2 regions of the Clostridium sp. ETTB3 genome follow, and region 1 is predicted to be linked to the other one. Evidence: riboswitches for the same ligand, from Rfam matches in the RefSeq annotation. Region 1 holds a riboswitch; the other holds the start of a gene.
What was found. A riboswitch is a leader RNA that binds a small molecule or an ion and turns the genes downstream of it on or off. The one in region 1 is predicted to bind FMN.

Region 1 (10,491 bases):
TGATTCTGGTCGTTTAAAATTAAATCATTTTGATGTTTATAGAGTTTCAGATCCTGATGAAATATATGCAATAGGATTCGATGATTATATTTTCTCTGATGCAGTTTCAATAATTGAATGGGCTAATTATATTGAAGAAATATTACCAAAGGATTTTTTACATATTTATATAGAAAAAGACCTAGAAAAAGGCGAAGACTATAGAAAAATCACTATAACTCCATATGGAGAAAGATATGATTATATAAAGGAGTTAAAAATATGATAGTTTTAAGCGTTGATTCTTCATCTTTAGTAACTACAGTTGCTTTACTTAAAGATGAATTTATACTTGGTGAATATACTTTAAACTTTAAAAGAGAACATTCTGTTATCTTAATGGAAAAAATAAAAATGCTATTAAACGAGTGCCAAATTGATATAAGTGAAGTTGATGGTTTTGTAGTTTCTAAGGGACCCGGCTCATTTACTGGACTTAGAATTGGAATGGCAACTATTAAAGGATTAAGTATGGGAGCAAATAAGCCTTATGTTTCAATTTCAAGTTTAGATGCATTAGCAAACTCTTTAATTACATTTGATGGTATAATATGTCCAATTATGGATGCATTAAGAGATAATGTTTATACTGGTCTTTATAAAAATATTGATAGTAAACTAGTAAAATTACTTGATTGCACATCTTTAGATTTAAGTGAACTTGCTGAAATATTAAATGAAAAAGGTGAAAAAGTTATTTTCACTGGTGATGGTATGTTTAAACACAAAGAATTCTTATCTAAAAATATAAATAATTGTGAATTTGCTCCAAACCATTTAAGTATCATTAGGGCCTCTTCTTTAGGAGAGCTTGGTATGGAAAAACTTAAATCTGGAGAGGTTGATGATATGAATTCTGCTCCACTTTATATTAAAAAACCACAAGCACAAAGGGAGCTTGAACAAAGGCTGGCTATGAAAAATGAAAATAAATTATAGTCTTATGAATGAAACCCATGTAAATGGTATATATCAATTAAGTAACGAATGCTTTGCTATTCCTTGGAGTTTAGATTCAATTAATAATGAACTAAATAATCCATTAGCAAAGTATGTAATTGCAGAAGATTTATTAACAAGTGAAGTTATTGGATTTGTAGGAGTATGGATAATTGCTGGAGAAGGTGATATTACAAATATTGCTGTAAGTCCAAAATATAGAAAACAAGGCATTGCATCAAATTTGTTAATAAAATTATTTGATGTGTGTAAAACTTTTAATTGTGAAGATATCACTTTAGAAGTTAGAGCTTCAAACACTCCTGCTCAAAACCTTTATAAGAAATTTAACTTTAAAGAAGAAGGTATAAGAAAAGGATATTATTCAGATAATGGTGAAGATGCCATTATAATGTGGAAAAGAGGGAATTGCACTAAATAGATTGTGCAATTCCCTCTTTTTATGCAATCTTTTTGTTTCTATTTTCAAATTTACTATCAACTTTAAATATTGACTTAGATACCTTTTTATATAATAAATAAGTTAATACTGATACAATAGCTGCTTTTATTGCATTAAATGGAATTATCCCAAAGAATATATAATTTGCTAATGCTGCACCTTTCATATCCATTCCAAACAAAGGTAATAATATATACACATTAGCTAATATACCTGCTACTTGCATTACTAATGCACCACTAATCATTCCAATAATTGCAGTCTTTTTGCTTTTATTTCTATGATATATATATGTTGCTGGCATTATTAAAGCAAGTCCAACTATAATATTAGCAATTTCTCCAACAAATGCAGTTCCAGTTCCCTTTAATAAAAATCTTAAAACTACCTTTAATATTACTATGGCTCCTCCAGTTATAGGACCATAAGCAAATCCCCCCATTAATGCTGGTACTTCACTTAAATCAATTTGTAACCATGGAAATGCCGGTATTATTGGAAAATCAAAATACATAAGTACTACCGAAATAGCCACTAATAAAGATACCTTAATCATTTTGTTTAAATTTTTTGATGAATTCATATATAGATTCTCCTCCCAAAAGTCATCCTCGTGGGCATTAGCTAAATTAATCAATATATTTGATAATAGTTTGTAATATTTATAATGTTTAATAGATATAAAAAGCCCTGATGTTATAAACATCAGGGCATTAAAAACAAAGCTATTAATAAATATAATTTATATATGCAATAAATTTAATTATCAATTAGATAATTAAATTATTATCAATGCTATATTTATATAATTTAACTCTTACCTTCTTTCATCCAGACTTTACTGTCGGCTTCGGAGTTACACCGAATCTGCAAAATTGCTCGCGGGCTATACCGCCGGTAGGGACTTTCACCCTGCCCTGAAGATATTTTTTATTTATTTTTATTATATAATATAATTCCATTTTTTTCAACAACTTTTTTTTCTTTACTTAACCTCTTTCATAGTTAATGAAATTCTCTTTCTCTTTTCATCAACTTCCATAATTCTAACTTTAATTACATCTCCAACCTTAACTATATCTAATGGATGCTTAACAAACTTATTGGCCATTTGGCTCTTATGAACTAATCCATCTTGATGAACACCAATATCAACAAAAGCACCAAAGTCTGATACATTTCTTACAGTTCCCATAAGTTCCATTCCAGGCTTTAAATCCTTTAAATCTATAACACCAGTTTTTAAAATTGGCTTAGGCATATCTTCTCTTGGATCTCTTCCTGGTTTTTGTAATTCTTTAATTATATCCTTTAAAGTTAACTCACCAATTTCAAGTTCTTTAACAAGATTCTTTAATCCCTTTGAATTAACTCTTTCTTCAATATCATTTAAATTTCTATTTTTTAAATCTTCCTTATTGTATCCTAAAATATCTATAAGCTTTCCTGCTGCTTCATATGATTCTGGATGAACTGAAGTATTATCTAAAGGCTCTTTACTTTCCATAACTCTTAAAAAGCCTGCACATTGTTCATATGCTTTTTGTCCAAGTCTCTTAACCTTTAATAATTCTTTTCTACTCTTAAATCCTCCAACTTCATCTCTATAAGAAACTATATTGTTAGCAATTGATGCATTAACACCTGCAATATATGTTAAAAGTGATGGTGTTGCAGTATTTAAATCCACTCCAACCTTATTAACAGAGTCCTCAACTACACCAGCTAATGATTCATCTAATTTTTTTGGAGTAACATCATGTTGATATTGACCAACACCTATTGCTTTAGGATCTATTTTTACAAGTTCAGCCATAGGATCTTGTAATCTTCTTCCTATTGAAATAGCACCTCTTATAGTAACATCTAAATCTGGATATTCCTTAGCTGCAAGTTCTGAAGCTGAATATACAGAGGCACCTGCTTCCGATACAATTACATATGCTAACTCTTTTCCGCTTTCCTTTTTAATTTCATTTATCATTTCAGAAATAACTTCTTCTGACTCTCTAGATGCAGTACCATTCCCTAAAGAAATAACATCAACATCATATTTATATATAAGTTCTTTCAATATTTTCTTAGTACCTTCTACATCATTCTTAGGTAAAGTAGGATATACTGTAGATTTTTCTAAGAACTTACCTGTAGAATCTAAAACTGCAACCTTACATCCTGTTCTAAACCCTGGATCATATCCCATAACCACTTTTCCCTTTATTGGTGCTTGCATTAAAAGAGCCTTTAAATTTTCCTTAAATATTAATATTGCTCCTTCTTCACCTTTATCTGTTAATTCACTTCTTATTTCTCTTTCTATTGAAGGATATATTAATCTCTTAAGTGAATCTTTTATTGCTAACTTTAAATATTCATCTGTAGCTTTATTTCCCTTTAACAATTTACTTTGAAGATATGTTATTATTTTCTCTTCGTTAGCAATTACCTTAACAGATAATACCTTTTCTTTCTCTCCTCTATTTATTGCTAATATTCTATGTGCAGGAATTTTACTTACATCTTCGCTATAATCATAATACATTTCAAATGGAGTTGGTTCTTCACTTGAACCCTTAGATTCAATTTTTCCCTCTCTCATTACAAGTTCTCTTATCCACTTTCTAAATCCTGCATCATCAGAAATACATTCAGCAACTATATCTAAAGCTCCGCTTATAGCTTCATCCACAGTAAGTACCTTTTTTTCTTCATCTATATACTTACTAGCTTCTTCTCTTATATCACCTTTAAAAGTTCCTTCTAAAATTAAATTAGCTAATGGCTTTAACCCCTTTTCTAAAGCTATTGTTGCTCTTGTCCTCTTCTTTTGTTTATAAGGTCTATAAATATCGTCAACTTCTGTTAAGGTATCAGCCTTTTCTAAAGCTTTAACTATATCATCATTTAATTTACCTTGTTCATCTATTAATCTTAAAACATCTTCTTTTCTATCTTTTAAATTTCTTAAATAAGTTAATCTTTCAAAAAACTTTCTGAGAACATCATCACTTAGTCCACCTGTTTGTTCTTTTCTATATCTAGAGATAAAAGGAACTGTATTTCCTTCATCTAATAATTTAATTACATTTTGTACTTGCTTTAAAGTTATGTCTAATTCTTTGGTTAATCTTTCTTCTATATTTACCATAAATTCCTCCAATAAAATTAATCATCTATAAAATTACTTTTCTAATTTAGTATAACATATTTTTACACTATTGATATTATGTTAATAGAATAGTATAATTTATTTGTAAAATATTACCAATTAATTGAAAGGTGGAATTTGCTTGAATAAATTTTTAAACGGATTTTTAAATATATGTCTCATTGTATTTATTATTCTCTTAGTATTAAACCAACTATATATAATTGATTTTTCACTAAATTTAAGAAATATATTTATATTTTTAACATTAATAATAATTTTATTAACTGCAACAACTCAAATATTAATAGGTAAATCTAATTTTTTAAAATTTATTAGCAGTGTTATATTAATAACGATTATATTAGGTGGAATTTCCTTTGTACTAACAAAACAACTCAACATGTTTTTATATATTTGTCTTTTAACATCATTATTTCAATGTATTTTTGAACTTATTAAAAATAACGCATAATATTTTTCCTCACATAATATTATTAAGTATAATACTATTTGTGAGGTCTTTTTTTATGAAGAAAAAAACTTTATACTTTTCACTTTTATCATTAATTTCCTTATTATTATTATTAACACTTCATCTTAATAATACATATTCAGAATTCAATTCATCTAATGTTCGTAATAATATATATGTTTTATCCTCCAATACATTAGGAGGAAGGCTCGCTGGAAGTACTGAAAATGAAATTGCAGCTGAAATAATAAAAAATAGATTTATAAATTGTGGATTAAAATCATTAAATAATGATGGTAAGTATACTCAAACATTTAATACAGTTTGCCCAGTTATTACAAACTCTTCTCCATATTTAAAAATAGAAAATAATGGTGAAGTAGAAGAGGAACTTCAATATGGAGTTGACTTTAAAGAAGATATGATAAATTTTAAAAATAATACTTTTTCATTTTCAAAATCAGATAAAATAAACTCCTATTTATCTTATCTTGATATAACATGTAATGATGGATCATTTTTATTATATGTACCAAAAAATAATGATTTTTCATTTAGAAGTTCTTTTTTTAGTGATTTTTCAAAAGATGCAGTAATTATGATTTCTCAAAATACCTTTAATAAAGTGCTTAATAGTTTAAATGAAGGTAAAGAAATTTCAATTCATATTCCATTTGAAGAAGAAGAAAAGACAATTTCTAATGTTATAGGTGTAATTAAGGGATTTAATTCATCACTTCCTCCATTTATAGTCACAGCACATTATGATCATCTTGGAAAAGATGGCTTAGGAGTTAATTATTCTGGTGCATTAGATAATGCATCTGGAACTTCATTTTTATTAGAATTAAGCAGAAGCCTTTCAACTTACGGAAAACCTAAAAGGGATATTATTTTTGTAGCATTAAATGCTGAGGAATTTGGATTATTAGGTTCAAAAGCATTTGCTGAAGAAAACTTATTTACTATACAAGATTCTAAAGTTATAAATTTTGATATGATTGGAAGTGCTGATTATCCTATAAGTTTAATGCAAGGTAGTAAATTTAAAAATACAGATTCTGAATTGTTAAACTCAATAAAATCAATTTGTAATGAAAAATCAATTCCTTATGAAGTTTTATATGAAGATTCTAGTGATCATGCTAGTTTCAATAACTTAAATATAGATGCATTAAGCTTTTGTCATAGTGATAAAACTAGAATTCATACTCCTAATGATACCTTAGATTATATAGACACTAATGCTATCAATACTGTTTATAGTGTTGTTGAAACAGAAATTAAAGGTTATTGCTATAGCAAATTAACTAATTTTATATATAGCTCAAAATCAATTTTATTTATATCAATAGCTTTACTAACCCTTATAATTTGGGGTATATATATTGAAATTAAGAATAAGTCAAATTTAAAATAATATACAAAAAATACTAGCTATCTTAATTAAATTAAAACAGCTAGTATTTTTTTATTTAGATATGCTTTTTAAATAAGTTGTTATAAATTGATCTATATCACCATTCATTACTGCATTAACATTTGATGTTTCTTCATTAGTTCTATGATCCTTAACCATATTATAAGGATGGAATACATATGATCTAATCTGACTTCCCCATCCCATATCCTTAAGCTCTCCAGTTAAATCTTCTATTTTTTCTTTATGAGCTCTTTCCTTAAGTTCTATAAGCTTAGATTTAAGCATTGACATTGCTGTATCTTTATTAGCAAACTGACTTCTTTCATTTTGGCATTGAACTACAATTCCAGTTGGAATATGAGTTATTCTAATTGCTGATTCAGTTTTATTAACATGCTGACCACCAGCTCCACTTGCCCTATAAGTATCTATTTTTAAATATTCAGGTCTAATTTCTATATCTTGATCTTTAGTTAACTCTGGTAATACCTCTACAGAAGCAAATGATGTTTGCCTTTTGCCATTTGCATTAAATGGAGATATTCTTACTAATCTATGTATACCTTTTTCAGCTTTAAGATATCCATATGCAAATTCACCTTTAACTCTTAATGTAGCACTTTTTATTCCAGCTTCATCACCTTCAAGTAAATCTAATGTTTCAACCTTATATCCTTTTTTTTCGCACCATCTTGTATACATTCTAAGAAGCATAAGTGTCCAATCATTTGCATCACTTCCACCAACACCTGCATGTAAATTTAATATAGCATAATTTTTATCATATTCTCCAGATAAAAGAAGCTCTATTTTATATTCATCAATTTTCTTTTCAATATCTTTTATTTCAATAATAACCTCATTAATAGTTTCTTCATCATCTTCTGCTAATTCAGCTAAAACTTCAACATCATCTAATCTTCTTACTAAACTTTCATATCTATCTATCTTATCTTTAATACTTTTACTTTCCTTAGTAACTTCTTCTGCCCTTTTTATATCATCCCAAAATCCTTTTTCCTGCATTTGAAGTTCAAGTTCTTGAAATCTCTTTTCTAGGCTTTCCTTGTCAAAGTGAAGCCCCCATTTCCTTTAATATTTCCTTTAATGATGGAACCTTTGCAAGCTCCTGCTCTAATTTTATTAACAAAAAATCACCACGCTTAACTAGTTTGTAGCTATTATTAAAATTCCCCTAGGAATTTCTGTTAGTTTCAAGTTTTAAATGACAAGCTACAAGTTTAGGTATAAATATATTTTTAGCAACTCCACAAGGCGCTTCTTCCTTAGCTACTTATCTCTCTTTCCACTTGTCACTAACTATGCTTCTCTTCCACAACAGTTCTTATATTTTTTACCACTTCCGCAAGGACATAAATCATTTCTTCCAAACTTATGGTCGTTTTTTATAGGTTCTTTCTTCAAACTATTATCATCTTGCCCATGGCTTGCTGATGTTTCTTTAGCAACTTGCTCTCTTTCAATAGGTCTTTCAACTCTTACATGGAATAAGAATTTAACTGTTTCAGTCTTAATTCCCTCAATCATTTCCTCAAACATTGCACTACCTTCCATTTGGTATGCTTGAATTGGGTCTTGTTGCTTATATGCTCTTAATCCCATTCCTTGTTTTAAATGATCCATATTATCTATATGATCCATCCATTTTTGGTCAACAACTCTTAAAAGAACTACTCTTTCAATTTCTCTTAATTGCTCTTCACCAAATTCAAATTCTTTACCCTTATATATTTCCATAATAGTTTCTGTTAATTTATTTTTTATTTGCTCATTAGATAAATCAGCTAATTCTTCTACTGTTACAATTCCATGAGGTAAGCATATTTCTTCTAAATATTGAAGTAATGTTCTCACTTCTGCTTCTATATCTTGAACTTCTCCACTTAAATGTGAATTAACTGCATCAGATATAACTTCTTCAATCATTCCTTCTATTTGCTCTTTTAAGTTCTTACCTTCTAAAACTTCAGTTCTTTGTCTATAAATAACTTCTCTTTGAAGATTCATAACATCATCATATCCTAAAAGATTCTTTCTTATATCAAAGTTATTTCCTTCAACCTTCTTTTGTGCATTTTCTATAGCCTTAGTAACCATCTTACTTTCTATAGCTTCAGTTTCTTCTAAACCTAACTTATCAATAACTCCTTGAATTCTTTCTGAACCAAATATTCTCATTAAATCATCTTCTAATGATATAAAGAATATTGATTCACCAGGATCTCCTTGACGTCCTGATCTACCTCTAAGCTGATTATCTATTCTTCTTGATTCATGTCTTTCAGTACCAAGAACTTTTAATCCACCAACTTCTCTAACACCTTCTCCAAGCTTAATATCTGTACCTCTACCTGCCATATTAGTAGCTATAGTAACCATTCCTAATTCACCAGCATGAGATATTATTTCTGCTTCTTGAGCATGATATTTAGCATTAAGAACTTGATGTTTTATTCCTCTTTTCTTTAATAAAGATGAAATATATTCTGACTTATCAACACTTGCTGTACCAACAAGAACTGGTTGATTTTTTTCATGTGCTTTAACAATTTCTTCAATTATAGCTTTATATTTTCCTGATTCATTTTTATAAACCATATCTGATTTATCTATTCTTTGAACAGGTCTATTAGTTGGAATAACTATAACATCTAAGTTATAAATTTCTCTAAATTCATTTTCTTCAGTTAATGCAGTACCAGTCATTCCTGATAATTTAGCATACATTCTAAAGTAATTTTGGAATGTAATTGTAGCTAAAGTTTTTGATTCCCTTTGAATCTTAACTCCTTCTTTTGCTTCAATTGCTTGGTGAAGACCATCTGAATATCTTCTACCTTCCATAAGTCTTCCTGTAAATTCATCTATTATAACTATTTCATTGTCCTTAACCATGTAGTCTTTATCATCCTTCATAGTATAATTAGCTTTTAATGCTTGTGTAACATAATGTTGTAATTCTAAATTTTGAGAATCTGCATAATTTTCAATTCCAAAATATTTTTCAGCTTTTACAATTCCATCATCAGTTAATAATACTGCACTTGCCTTTTCATCTACATTGAAATCTTTTTCATTTATTAATGTCTTAACAAAATTATCAGCAACATTATAGAACTTAGTAGACTTATCACCCATTCCTGAAATAATAAGAGGTGTTCTAGCTTCATCTATTAAAATAGAATCTACCTCATCCACTATACATAAATTAAGTTCTCTTTGAACTCTATCTGCCATATGAATAACCATATTATCTCTTAAATAATCAAATCCAAATTCATTATTTGTTCCATAAGTAATATCACAACCATAAGCTTCTCTTCTTTGTTGTGGTGTAATTCCATGAATTATACATCCAGTAGTTAATCCTAAAAAACTATATAAAACACCCATTTCTTCCATTTGTGTTTTTGCTAAATAGTCATTTACTGTTATAACATGAACACCCTTACCTGTTAAAGCATTTAAATATGCTGGTAAAGTAGCAACTAAAGTTTTACCTTCCCCAGTTTTCATTTCTGCAATTCTTCCTTGATGTAAAACCATACCTCCAAGTAATTGTACTCTAAAATGCTTCTTTCCAAGTACTCTACTTGAAGCTTCTCTACAAACTGCAAATGCTTCTGGTAACAAACTATCTAAAGATTCACCTTTTGATATTCTATCTTTAAATTCTATAGTTTTTGCTTGTAATTGTTCATCACTTAAGCTTTGCATACTATCATCTAATGCTTCTATTTTATCTGCAATTAATTGAAGTTTTTTAACTTCTCTTTCACTATATGTTCCAAATATCTTTTCTAAAAACCCCATAACATATTTCCTTTCAAGATTAATTTTTTATGTAAATTTAGACAAATTTAAATTAAATACTTAATTTTAAAATTTTATATATTTAATTTACCTATATAAAATTATCTTTTTTATTTTTCACTTAATAAATTATATCATTTATACTATTTATAATTCAACAGAAATGTATA
Region 2 (7,782 bases), 950 kb from region 1:
ATTTCTTTATCAAAATCTAACTGAATTGTAAGTTCTTCTTTAGGAATATATCCTAAAATTTCATTTGATTTTACTTCAATTTTATCTAAATATGAAAATAATAAAGGCAAAGCTATTTCAACTTATTCATTATGAAGTATTTTGTAGTTTTTATATAATGTTTCTTTAAAGTTATTTTTATATTCTTTATCTTCAAATTGTGAATAATAAATTTTATTTATTTTATATTTTATAAATTTTTTTCCAGGAGTACTATTAGTATAAGCTATTCCCATCCCTACAATAATAACAAGACTTGTCCCAATTATAATTTTCTTCTTATATTTTATCATTTTTATTATTATCCCCCTAAATATTCAGTATTTTTAATTAAATTTCTTTAATCTTTATCAATTGGTATTGTTAATCTTAATATTAAGATAATATATTATAATTAATCTACTATTATATAAACCTTAAATTTACATTAAATTAGTATCATTGAAAAAAGAGATATAGCTAATAAAAGCTATATCTCTATAATAGATATAATATCCTTAAAATTATCTATAATATAATCAGCATCTTTAAGTTCATTATAATTTCCATAGCCATAACCACACCCAATAGAAAATAAATTATACCTCTTTGCCAATTCTATATCAACAAACCTATCACCAATAACAATAAAATCACCTTGGTACTTCTTCTTAATACACTCAAAAATTTCATACTTAGGTATAAAATTAAAATTTTCACTGCAATAAAAATCTATAAAATACTTATTTAAATTAAATGCTTCTATATGTTTATACATATAGCTAGATTTACAGTTACTTAAAAATATTAACTTATATCCATATTCATTTAATTTATTAAGTGTTTCTATAACACCATTATATAGCTGAGCTTTTCCTTCAGATATATATTTAATCATAGATTCTCCTATAATTGAACTACACTTTTCTTTTTCACACTTTGGCAAATTGGGAATAAATGTATTCCACATATCCTTTGCACTTAGGCCAAGAAATTTACTTATTTCTTGTTCTGAAAACTCTCTTTTCTTTGCATAACCATTATCAACTAAATAATCATAAGCTGTCATAAAAGCAGGTTTATATATTTTTATACTATTATGCAAAGTACCATCGTAATCAAAAATAATGTATTTCATGGACTAAAAACTCTTTAAAAGATTAGCCATTTCAATAGCTGTAACCGCTGCATCATATCCCTTATTGCCTGCCTTAGTACCAGCTCTTTCTATAGCTTGTTCAATACTATCAGTAGTTAAAACACCAAAGATTACTGGTTTTTCTGTTTGAAGTGATACATTTGCAATTCCTTTTGAAACTTCTGTACAAACATAAGCAAAATGAGGTGTTGCTCCTTTTATAACTGCTCCTAAGCAAATTACTACATCATACTTATCATTTTTAGCCATTTTTTTTGCTATTAGTGGTATTTCAAATGCTCCTGGAACCCATGCAATATCTATATTATTTTCTTCTACTCCATGCCTCTTTAAACCATCTAAGGCTCCACCTAATAACTTTGATACTATAAATTCATTAAATCTTCCTACTACAATTCCAACTTTAAGCCCTTGTGTTACTAAGTTTCCTTCTAATATTCTCATTTCTTATTCCTCCTAATTTTAAAGCATATGTCCAAGCTTTTCTTTTTTAGTTTGTAAGTAAAATTCATTTTTCTCATTGTGATTCATTTGAATTGGAACTCTATTTACAATTTCTATTCCATACATTTCTAATCCATCTATCTTTCTAGGATTATTAGTCATTAATTTCACTTTAGAAACACCTAAATCTTTTAATATTGCAGCTGCAACATCGTAACGTCTAATATCTGCTGGAAAACCTAACATTTCATTAGCTTCTACAGTATCATAGCCCTTATCTTGAAGCGCATAAGCCCTTAATTTATTAATAAGTCCTATACCTCTTCCCTCTTGTCTCATATAGAGTAAAACTCCACTGCCCTCTTCAGCAATTCTCTTCATAGCTGCATCATACTGTTCTCCACAATCACATCTTTTAGAGCCTAGAGCATCTCCCGTTAAACATTCAGAATGTACTCTAGTTAATACTTTAGTATTTTCATTTATTTCTCCCTTAACTAAAGCAACATGATGTTCACCATTTAACTCATTTACAAAGCCAAACATTTTAAAATCACCATATCTAGTTGGCATTTTAATTTCTACTACTCTTTTTACTAAATTTTCTTTTTCCTCTATTTTTCTTCTATACTTAACTAAATCTTTGATTGTAATTATTTTTAAATTATGATCATTTGAAAATTTTATTAAATCTGCTGTCCTAGCCATAGTACCATCATCCTTCATAATCTCACATATAATTCCTGCACCTTTTAATCCGGCAAGTTTAGCTAAATCTACAGCAGCTTCTGTATGTCCATTTCTTTCTAATACTCCCCCTTTTTTAGCTACTAAAGGAAATACATGTCCTGGCCTTCTAAAGTCTTCCGCCTTAGAGTTACAATCTATAACCTTTTGAATTGTAATCGCTCTTTCAAATGCTGATATTCCAGTAGTTGTATCAACATGATCAATAGATACTGTAAAAGCAGTCTCATGATTATCTGTATTTTTATCAACCATTGGTTCTATTTTTAATTTATTTAATCTATTTTCTTCAACAGGCATACAAATAAGCCCACGTCCATACTTAGTCATAAAGTTTATAGCTTCACCTGTAACTTTCTCTGCTGCCATTAATAAATCCCCTTCATTTTCTCTATCAGGATCATCAACAACAATTATAATTTTTCCTTCCTTTATATCTTTAATAGCATCTTCAACCATATTAAATTTATACATAAAACCTTGCTCCTTTCATATTAGAAAAATCCATTTTCTCTTAGAAAATCTTCTGTTAACAATGTGTTCTTTTTGTTTTCTTCCTTTTTTGATAACTCCATAACCTTTTCAACATATTTTGAAATCACATCACATTCAAGATTAACAGTATCACCATTATTCTTAGTTAATAAGGTGGTTTTTTGTGCAGTATGAGGTATTATTGAAACTTTAAATACAGATTTATCTACATATGAAACCGTTAAACTTATACCATCAATTGTTATTGAACCTTTTAAAACTATATATCTTAAAATATCACTTGTAGTTCTTATAGTGACCCAAGTAGAATTATCCTCTTTCATTAATGAAAGAATTTCACCAGTTCCATCTATATGTCCACTTACAATATGACCTCCTAATCTACTTTTTAAAGTTAATGCTCTTTCTAAATTAACTTTACTTCCTACTTGTAAATCTCCTAAATTACTTCTCCTTAGTGTTTCAGCCATAACATCAGCTTCAAAACTATTTATCTTTAAATCTGTTACAGTAAGACATACCCCATTAGTACAAATACTATCTCCTATCTTTGTATTTTCTAAAACCTTATTTGATTTTATTAATAATTTTGAAGATTTAACACCTTTTTTTATTTCCTGTATAACACCTAATTCTTCAATTATACCTGTAAACATATAATCATCTCCTAACCTATATATCCTTCAACTAAGATATCTTCATCTACAATATTGGCAGTAATATCTTTCAATTTAAATGCATCATTTAATTTATCTATTCCTATGCCACCTACTGGTGTCTTGGAAAATTCTCCTCCTATAATTTTAGGGGATATATAAATCATTACTTTATCAACTATATTTTCTTCTAAAGCAGAATAATTAAGAGTTCCTCCTCCTTCTAATAAAATACTATCTATATTTAATTCTCCAAGCTTTTTAATAAGAGCATTTAAATTAACTTGTCCATTTTTTTCTTCTATAATCAACACCTTAATATTCTTTTTTAATAACTCTTGCATATTTTTCATATTTGCTCTTTTTGTGGTTGCTATTATTGTTTTATTGTCGTTATTTTGTAATACTTTAGAATTCATAGGTATTCTTAATATACTATCAACAATAATTCTTATTGGATTACTTCCATTTTGTATTCTACAAGTTAATTCTGGATCATCTTTAATTACAGTATTTACTCCTACCATAATTCCAGAAAGCTTATTTCTTAAATTATGAACTTGTAATCTTGATTTTTTAGAACTAATCCATTTAGATTCACCAGTTCTTGTTGCTATTTTTCCATCAAGGGACATAGCAGCTTTTAATACTACAAAAGGCTTTTTAGATAATATATATTTTATAAATACTTCATTAAGCTTTTTACATTCATCTTCTAATATACCAACCTTTACTTCTATACCAGCTTTTTTTAATTTATCTACTCCCTTTCCTGCAACTAACGGATTAGGATCAATCATCCCAATAACTACTCGCTTTATATTATTTTCAACTATTTTATCTACACATGGTGGTGTTTTACCGTAATGAGAGCATGGTTCTAAAGTTACATACATAGTAGCTTCACTTGGATCTTCCTTTAAACTTTTAAATGCATTTACTTCAGCATGTCCTTCCCCATATTTTTCATGATAGCCTTCTCCAATTACAATTCCATCCCTTACAATTACAGCTCCAACCATTGGATTTGGATTTACTTTTCCTTCCCCTTTCCTTGCCAATTCAATGGCTAACTGCATAAATTTTTTATCCAAATTTATCACCTCACAATGAAATTAATTTGAATTTAATAAATCATTCAAAAAAAGCCCTGAGATTTTTACTCAGGGCTTAATAATTTGAAATTATTCTTATATTAGTATTTTATTTACAATCAATTCAATAAAAAATATTTAATAAATATAACTATAAAAATAAAATTTATAAAAATAATCATATAAATTTTGTGAAAATATAAAAGCTCTGAAATATAAAATATTTCAGAGCATAAATACACAAAACTAATATAGTATTTTTAACTACTATATTTACATTTATCTTCTTTCATCCAGACTTTACTGTCGGCCTCGGAGTCTCACCGAATCTGCTAAAATAGCTCGCGGGCTTTACCGCCGGTAGGGAATTTCACCCTGCCCTGAAGATTTATTAAATTATAATTTAATATTATTATAAATACTATTTTTTGTCAATAATTATTTAATTTATATTTTACCTAATAAAATTTGTTCTTTCAACTGGAACTAATTCAGGAAGTGGTACATTTTTAGCTGCTTCTTTACACTTAATTAAATACGCCATGTTTCTTGCTAATACTTTCATTGTTCTAACGCCCTCTAAATCTTGTACAACCTCTTCTGGTGTATTTCCATGTATTTGATTCCAATAAACAGATGACACTATAGGCATTTCATTTATTGTAAAGTATTTATTTAATTGATCAAATGTAGCACTTGCTCCACCTCTACGACATGAAACAATACTTGCTCCAAATTTATGTCTTAATTGATTTTTATCTGTTGAATAAAAAAGCCTGTCTAAAAATGAAGTTGCTGCTCCACTTGCTGCGGCATAATGAACAGGAGAACCTACAATAAAACCATCAGCACGTTCTATTTCTTTACTTACTTCATTAACTAAATCATCATGCACACATTTACCAAGTTTTCTACAAGCGGTACATCCAGTACATCCTATTATTGGCTTATTTCCAACCTCATAAAATTTAACTTCTATTCCCTCATTAATTAACTCATTTTCAATTATTTTTAATGCTGTATATGTGCATCCTTTCGATTTTGGACTTCCATTAAGTAATATTACCTTCATTTAAAACACTCCTATACTAATTTTATATAAATATTATAAATTTAAACCTATTATTTAAGCTAAATTTTTAGCCATAGCACTTTACATAACTCCTTGCTCTACTTAAAGCTATAATTATTTTATATTCAAAATTTATAATGTCTGTTTTTTTATTATAATAATGAGTTAATAATTCACCTTCAAACTCTATACATTCAACTACATCATTTAAATTTACCTTCATTTTATTATTCAATCAAATCACATCTTTCTATTATTATTTATACTAAGATTATTTTATCATATTTTCAATTTATCTTATATGCTTTTAAATGTTTTACATATTATAAATTGACATTAATATATATATATGATAACATTATAAAAAAATATGTCCGTCTTGACATTACTAAGACTATAAATTTTGTTGTTTCTGATATAAAAACAGCCAAATTTATAGTCTTTTTTTCTGTGAAAAATTATTAAAAATTATAAGTTTTTTTAAATATTAATATTAAAGGAGATGTATAAAAATATGAATCAAAATTATATGAAGGAAAAACCCATTTTACCATTGCTACTATCATTATCTCTTCCAGCTATGATATCAATGATGGTAAACTCACTTTATAACATAATTGATAGTATTTTTGTCGCAAAAATAGGTGAAAATGCAATGACTGCTATATCACTTGTTTATCCTATACAAAATGTTATCATATCACTTGCTGTTGGGTTTGGTGTGGGAATAAATGCTATGATTGCTCTTTATTTAGGAGCTGGAAAAAAGCAAAGAGCTAATGTTGTAGCTACTCAAGGCATGGCTCTTAGTATTGTTCATGGAATTTTACTAACTATAATTGGTATAATTATAATGCCTGGATTCCTTAAATTATTTACTTCAGATTTTACAATAATAAACCTTGGAACAAGATATTCTAATATTGCATTAAGCTTTTCTGTAATTATTATGATTAGTGTAACTTTTGAAAAGATATTCCAATCAGTTGGAAAAATGGTTATAGCAATGATTAGTTTAACTGCTGGATGTATTATTAATATTATTTTAGATCCAATCATGATATTTGGTCTTGGGCCTATCCCAGCTATGGGTATTGAAGGAGCTGCATGGGCAACAGGAATTGGACAAACTGTTACATTATTAATTTACATATTTGCTTATTTACAAAAAGGAATTAATATTAAATTATCATTGAAATATCTAAATCGTGAAAACCCTATTTGTTGGAAACTTTATAATATAGGAATACCTGCATCACTTAATATGGCTCTTCCATCATTACTTGTATCTGCATTAAATGGTATTTTATCTGCACTTTCACCTATGTATGTTGTAGTTTTAGGTGTATATTATAAACTTCAAACATTTATATATCTTCCTGCCAATGGAATAATTCAAGGTATGAGACCTATAATGAGTTATAACTTTGGAGCTGGTGAGCATAAAAGAGTAAAAAGAATATATAAAACTTCTTTAGTATTAATTTTAGCTCTTATGATTTTAGGGATGATTTTATGCTTTACAATTCCAAGACAGCTACTAGGATTATTTACAAGTAGCTATGAAACTATACAAGCTGGTGTAACTGCACTTAAAATTATAAGCCTTGGATTTATAGTTTCTTCAATTTCAATTTCTTCATCAGGAGCATTAGAATCACTTGGAGAAGGTATTGAATCTTTAATAATTTCCTTATTACGCTATGTATTTTTAATTATACCTTTAGCCTTTTTACTAAGTCGTATTTTTGGTGTTAATGGTGTATGGAGTGCCTTTGGTATTACTGAAGCTATAACTTCAATTATTGCATTTATAATTTTTAATAAGTCAATTAATAAACATGTATCTTAAATAAAAATATTAAAAAGGAACAGCTAATAATAAAACATACCTTTTATCAAGGATAGTTTATAATTATATCTTAGCTGTTCCTTTTTATTTAATTAATTAAATTATTATTCCATTACAATGATCAATTTCATGTTGAATAATTTGTGCAATAAAGCCAGTAAATATATCCTTTTGCTTTTTAAAATTCTTATCAAGATATTCTACTTCTATTGTTTCATATTTCATAGTTTGTCTAAATTCTATTA

Region 2: it holds a riboswitch for FMN, as region 1 does, so the genes downstream of both, ribD (bifunctional diaminohydroxyphosphoribosylaminopyrimidine deaminase/5-amino-6-(5-phosphoribosylamino)uracil reductase RibD) here and ACUN06_RS02465 (ECF transporter S component) in region 1, are expected to answer to the same signal.

The regions. Positions count from the first base shown of each region.
Region 1 is NZ_CP199832.1:490,631-501,121, reverse strand. It holds gene tsaE (tRNA (adenosine(37)-N6)-threonylcarbamoyltransferase complex ATPase subunit type 1 TsaE) at 1-265, shown strand, start outside; gene tsaB (tRNA (adenosine(37)-N6)-threonylcarbamoyltransferase complex dimerization subunit type 1 TsaB) at 262-978, shown strand; gene rimI (ribosomal protein S18-alanine N-acetyltransferase) at 962-1,420, shown strand; gene ACUN06_RS02465 (ECF transporter S component) at 1,440-2,024, opposite strand; FMN riboswitch at 2,257-2,370, opposite strand; gene ACUN06_RS02460 (Tex family protein) at 2,427-4,589, opposite strand; gene ACUN06_RS02455 (M28 family metallopeptidase) at 5,120-6,484, shown strand; one part of gene prfB (peptide chain release factor 2) at 6,536-7,558, opposite strand; one part of gene prfB (peptide chain release factor 2) at 7,560-7,637, opposite strand; gene secA (preprotein translocase subunit SecA) at 7,808-10,321, opposite strand.
Region 2 is NZ_CP199832.1:1,439,066-1,446,847, forward strand. It holds gene ACUN06_RS07035 (hypothetical protein) at 1-110, opposite strand, end outside; gene ACUN06_RS07040 (hypothetical protein) at 123-332, opposite strand; gene ACUN06_RS07045 (HAD family hydrolase) at 509-1,156, opposite strand; gene ribH (6,7-dimethyl-8-ribityllumazine synthase) at 1,160-1,621, opposite strand; gene ACUN06_RS07055 (bifunctional 3,4-dihydroxy-2-butanone-4-phosphate synthase/GTP cyclohydrolase II) at 1,640-2,842, opposite strand; gene ACUN06_RS07060 (riboflavin synthase) at 2,863-3,519, opposite strand; gene ribD (bifunctional diaminohydroxyphosphoribosylaminopyrimidine deaminase/5-amino-6-(5-phosphoribosylamino)uracil reductase RibD) at 3,531-4,613, opposite strand; FMN riboswitch at 4,891-5,005, opposite strand; gene ACUN06_RS07070 (flavodoxin family protein) at 5,068-5,685, opposite strand; gene ACUN06_RS07075 (hypothetical protein) at 5,753-5,920, opposite strand; gene ACUN06_RS07080 (MATE family efflux transporter) at 6,200-7,537, shown strand; partial or broken gene ACUN06_RS07085 (peptide deformylase) at 7,634-7,782, opposite strand, start outside.